Linked DNA regions of Pigmentiphaga sp. H8. The protein of the gene in region 2 interacts with the protein of the main gene of each other region in a pairwise test. Links are inferred from orthologs where the notes say so. Each region holds a gene or a part of one and is shown on either strand. Other genes may lie near its edges.

The links. Proteins that work in one complex are often made in the same cells at the same time.
Region 1: the proteins of glnK (region 2) and glnL interact in binary tests that used the Escherichia coli proteins (3 or more experiments, as listed by UniProt). The link is inferred for Pigmentiphaga sp. H8 from one-to-one orthologs.

What each region holds. Positions count from the first base shown.
Region 1 is NZ_CP033966.1:2,388,567-2,391,442, reverse strand. It holds glnL (nitrogen regulation protein NR(II)), read right to left. Parts: upstream 2,045-2,876; coding sequence 956-2,044; downstream 1-955. Other genes in the region: glnA (type I glutamate--ammonia ligase), read right to left, coding at 2,109-2,876; ntrC (nitrogen regulation protein NR(I)), read right to left, coding at 1-905.
Region 2 is NZ_CP033966.1:5,599,701-5,602,413, reverse strand. It holds glnK (P-II family nitrogen regulator), read left to right. Parts: upstream 1-1,044; coding sequence 1,045-1,383; downstream 1,384-2,713. Other genes in the region: amt (ammonium transporter), read left to right, coding at 1,400-2,713; EGT29_RS26450 (TorF family putative porin), read left to right, coding at 259-981. UniProt on the Escherichia coli protein: Involved in the regulation of nitrogen metabolism. Regulates the activity of its targets by protein-protein interaction in response to the nitrogen status of the cell.

The DNA of each region.
Region 1 (2,876 bases), 3.2 Mb from region 2 along the record:
CGGATCACATTGAGCCGATGGAACAGGTCCTCGCGGAACAGGCCCTGCTTGACGCGTTCTTCCAGCGGTTGGTGCGTGGCCGCGATGACGCGCACGTTGGCGTGCACCGGGTTGTGCCCGCCCACGCGATAGAAGCTGCCGTCCGACAGCACCCGCAACAGGCGCGTCTGCAATTCGGCGGGCATGTCGCCGATCTCGTCCAGGAACAGCGTGCCGCCGTCGGCCTGCTCGAAGCGGCCGCGGCGCATGCTTTGCGCGCCGGTGAAGGCGCCGCGCTCGTGGCCGAACAGCTCGGACTCCAGCAGGTCGCGCGGAATCGCGGCGGTATTGATCGCCACGAAGGGGCCGGAGGCCCGGGCACTATGCCGATGCAGTGCGCGCGCCACTAGTTCCTTGCCGCTGCCCGATTCGCCGGTGATCATGACCGTGACCTGCGACTGCGACAGGCGGCCGATGGCGCGGAACACTTCCTGCATGGCCGGCGCCTGCCCCAGGATCTCGGGCGTGCCGACCAGCGTCTCGTCGGCCGAGGCCTCCTCGCGCAGGCTTTCCTCGACGGCGCGGCGGATCAGTTCGGTCGCGGTGTCCACGTCGAAGGGCTTGGGCAGGTACTCGAAGGCGCCCCCCTGGAAGGCCGATACCGCGCTCTCCAGGTCGGAATACGCCGTCATGACGATGACGGGCAGCGCCGGAAAACGCCGCTTGACCGCCTGCAACAGTTCGATGCCGCCGGCCCCGGGCATCCGGATGTCGGTCACCAGCACCTGGGGCACGTCGTCGTTCAGGGCGTCCAGGGCCTCGCGCGCGGTGCCGAAGCTGCGGCTGGGCAGGTTCTCGCGGGCCAAGGCTTTTTCGAGCACCCAGCGGATCGAACGGTCATCATCTACGATCCAGATCGGTTTCATCGCTGCCTTCCTAGGTACGCTCGGGAAAAAAAATCCATCCAATTCTTCGATCAAGGTAAGGGCAACAGCAGGCGGAAATCGGTCAGGCCGGGCCGGCTGTCGCATTCGATCACACCCTCGTGCTGCTGCACGAAAGTCTGAGCCAGGGTCAATCCCAGTCCGCTGCCGCCCTCACGTCCCGACACCAGCGGATGGAAGATCCGGTCCAGCAATTCAGGGGGAATCCCCGGGCCGTTGTCCATCACATGCAATTCCAATGCCAGCCTGAAACGCTGCTTGGCCAAGGTGACCTGGCGCGCCACACGGGTGCGCAGCGTGATCTCGGCATCGCCGGCCGCGATGCGTGGCGACAAGGCCTCGGCGGCGTTGCGCACGACGTTCAGGACGGCCTGGATCAACTGCGCCTTGTCGCCCCGGAACTCGGGAATCGCCGCGTCGTAGTCGCGCACGATGCGCAGCCCGTTCGGATACTCGGCCAGCACCAGCGACCGCACGCGCTCGCAGACCTCGTGGATGTTGACGTCGCCGACGATGCGCGGCGCGCGATGCGGCACCAGCAGGCGGTCCACCAGGGTCTGGAGACGGTCCGCCTCCTGGATGATGACCTGGGTGTATTCGATCAGCGCGGGATCGGACAACTCGGCCTCCAGCAATTGCGCCGCGCCGCGCAGCCCGCCCAGCGGATTCTTGATCTCGTGCGCGAGGTTGCGCAACAGTTCGCGATTGGCCTGCGCCTGTTCCAGCAGGCGTTCCTCGCGGTCCACCTTCAGCTGCTGCTCGATCTCGCGCAGTTCGATCAGCGCCGGCCACGGCTGGCCGTCCAGCGCGACCACGGTTACCGATACCTGCGTCGGCTCGCGCCCCAGGCGATCGATCTCCAGTATCTGCCGCTTGTCCGCGAACAGGTGCTGGCGGGCCTCCTCCAGCGACTGGCGCAACTGCTCGCCATCGCGGAACAGGTCGCCGGCCTTGACCGCGTACAACTGCCGCACCGAGACCTCGAACAAATCCTCGGCCGGGGCGTTGGCATAGCGGATCAGGCCGTCGTCGTCGATGACGAGGATGGCGCTGGACAGCAGTTCGAACGCGGCGAAGGCGTCGACCGGATAGGAGGAAGGATCGGGAAGCAAATGAGTCATGTCCAATGAAAACGGGGCGTTCGAACGCCCCGTTTTTCCTTGCTGACGACTGATCAGGTCCTGATCAGAGGCCGTAGTACATGTCGAACTCGACGGGGTGGGTCGTGACGCGGAAACGCGTGACTTCTTCCATCTTCAGCGCGATGTAGGCATCGATCATGGCGTTGCTGAACACACCGCCGCGGGTCAGGAACTCGCGGTCCTTGTCCAGGGCTTCCAGCGCCTGCTCGAGCGAGGCACACACGGTCGGGATCTTCGCGTCTTCCTCGGGCGGCAGGTCGTACAGGTTCTTGTCGGCCGGATCGCCAGGATGGATCTTGTTCATCACGCCGTCCAGGCCGGCCATCATCAGGGCCGAGAACGACAGGTACGGGTTGGCCAGCGGATCCGGGAAGCGCGTCTCGATGCGGCGGCCCTTCGGGTTGGCCACGTACGGGATGCGGATCGAGGCCGAGCGGTTGCGGGCCGAGTAGGCCAGCTTGACCGGGGCTTCGAAGTGCGGAACCAGGCGCTTGTACGAGTTCGTGCCGGGGTTGGTGATGGCGTTCAGCGCGCGGGCGTGCTTGATGATGCCGCCGATGTAGTACAGCGCGAACTCGGACAGGCCGGCGTAGCCGTTGCCCGCGAACAGGTTCTGGCCGTCCTTCCAGATCGACTGGTGGACGTGCATGCCGGAACCGTTGTCGCCGACGACGGGCTTGGGCATGAAGGTGGCGGTCTTGCCGTAGGCGGCGGCCACGTTCCAGATCGTGTACTTCATGATCTGGTTCCAGTCGGCGCGCTGCACCAGGGTCGAGAACTTGGTGCCGATTTCCAGTTGGCCGGGGCCCGC
Region 2 (2,713 bases):
CTCCAGTGTAGTCCGGCACGGGAACGAACGCCTGCGCCACGACATGGTGCGGCCGCCGGGGATGCGCACCCCATGTGCACCAACTTGGGTCGCCGGAAGGGGCGAGGGTGGTGCGTTCCATGGGGAAAGCAAGCTGGCACGGGAAATGCTCAGTAACAGTCAACCGGGGTCCGCCTGACCGCGCAGGCCCCGTGACCACGCCAGTTGCGCCACCCACGCACTGGACCGCCTGGCTGACAACCCGCCCTGGAACGACAGATGAAAAAGACCCTGCTTGCGACCGCCCTGGCCCTGTGCGCCACCTCGACCGCCTACGCCGCCGACCCGGAGCCCGACTTCACCTTCACGGGCAATGCCGGCCTGTTCAGCGACTACCGTTTCCGCGGCTTCAGCCAGACCAACCTCAAGCCGGCCATGCAAGGCGGCTTCGATTTCGCCCACAAGTCCGGCTTCTACCTGGGCAACTGGAACTCCAACGTCGCCAGCGAGCTGTTCAGCGGCGGCAACCTGGAGATGGATTTCTACGGCGGCTACAAGTTCAAGTACGAGGACTTCGCCTTCGACGTGGGCGGCCTGTATTACTACTACCCCGGTTCCAAGCTGAACGGCAGCACGATCGACAACTTCGAGCTGTACGGCGCGGTGGGCTGGGGCCCGTTCACGCTGAAGTATTCGCACGGCATGACCGATTTCTTCGGCGCGCCCAACAGCAAGAACAACTACTACCTGGACCTGGGCGCCGCCTTCGACCTGGGCGACGGCTGGGGCGCGAATGCCCACGTCGGCTACCAGAAGCTGAAGAACGACGCGACCGGCCTGGACCACTACGTCGACTACAAGGCGGGCGTGACCAAGGACCTGAACGGCTGGATCCTGGGGCTTTCGCTGGTGACCACCAGCAAGAAGGACTGGGTCATCACCAACAAGGGCAAGAACGCCGGCCGCTTCGGCGCGGTGCTCGGCCTGAGCAAGGCGTTCTGACCCCGCGCGGCCGGGAGGCCGCGCCGGTCAGCCATTTCGATTCATCACCATGTGGGGTTCGTCATGAAACTCATCACTGCAATCATCAAGCCCTTCAAGCTTGACGAGGTACGCGAAGCCCTCTCCGGCATCGGAGTCCAGGGCATCACCGTTACCGAGATCAAGGGTTTCGGCCGCCAGAAGGGCCATACCGAGCTGTATCGCGGCGCCGAATACGTCGTCGATTTCCTGCCCAAGGTCAAGATCGAGATCGCCCTGGCGGACGATCTGGTGGACCGTGCCATCGAGGCCATCGAGACCTCGGCGCGCACCGGCAAGATCGGCGACGGCAAGGTCTTCGTCTTTCCGCTGGAACAGGTCATCCGGATTCGTACCGGGGAAACCGGCAAGGACGCCCTCTGATAGGACGATTCAAAAAATGAAAACAACGCATGCTTCATCGATGAAAGCCCTTGGGGCGGGACTGGCGCTGGCACTGGCGCTGTTCGCCGCGCCCGCGCTGGCGGAGGATGCCGCCCCCACGCTGGTCGGGGCCGATCTGGCCTGGCTCAGCACGTCCACCATCCTGGTGCTGATGATGGTGGTGCCCGGCCTGGCGCTGTTCTACGGCGGCCTGGTGCGCAGCAAGAACATGTTGTCGGTCCTGATGCAGGTCCTGGTCACGTTCTCGCTGATCGTCGTGCTGTGGTTCATCTACGGCTATTCGCTGGCCTTCACCGAAGGCAATGCCTTCTTCGGCGGGCTTGACCGGCTGTTCCTGAAGGGGCTGTTCGATGCCGAGACCGGGACCTTCCCGTTGTCGGGCACCGTGCCCGAGCTCAGCTTCGCGGCCTTCCAGGCGACGTTCGCCGGCATCACCTGCGCGCTGATCGTGGGCGCCTTCGCCGAACGCGCGCGCTTCTCGGCCATCCTGCTGTTCATGGTGCTGTGGTTCACCTTCGCCTACATTCCCATCGCGCACATGGTGTGGTTCGGCGGCGAGGTCAAGGGCTTCCTGTTCGAGCGCGGCGCGCTGGACTTCGCGGGCGGCACCGTGGTGCACATCAACGCCGGCGTGGCGGGCCTGATCGGCGCCTATGTCATCGGCAAGCGCATCGGCTTCGGCAAGGAAGCCTTGTCGCCGCACAACCTGCCCATGACCATGATCGGCGCCTCGCTGCTGTGGGTGGGCTGGTTCGGCTTCAACGCGGGTTCGGCGCTGGCCGCCAACAACGTCGCCTCGCTGGCCTTCATGAACACGCTGATCGCCACGGCCGCCGCGGTGCTGGCGTGGGTCTTCACGGAATGGGCGGTACGCGGCCATCCCTCGATGCTGGGCGGCGCGTCCGGCGCGGTGGCGGGCCTGGTGGGCGTGACGCCGGCGGCCGGCGTGGTCGGCCCGGTGGGCGCGCTGGTGATCGGCCTGGCCGCGGGCGTGATCTGCGTCTGGGGCGTGACCAGCCTGAAGCGCATGCTGAAGGTGGACGATTCGCTGGACGTGTTCGGCGTGCACGGCGTGGGCGGCATCGTCGGCGCGCTGCTGACCGGCATCTTCAACGCCAAGGTGCTGGGCGGCCCGGGCGTGGACGGCATGACCATCCTCAGCCAGCTGTGGGTGCAGGTCGAGGCAGTGGTCATCACCATCGTCTGGACCACCATCGTCGCGCTGATCGCCTACAAGATCGCCGATGCGCTGCTGGGGCTGCGCGTGACCGAAGAGGAAGAACGCGAGGGCCTGGACATCACGACCCAC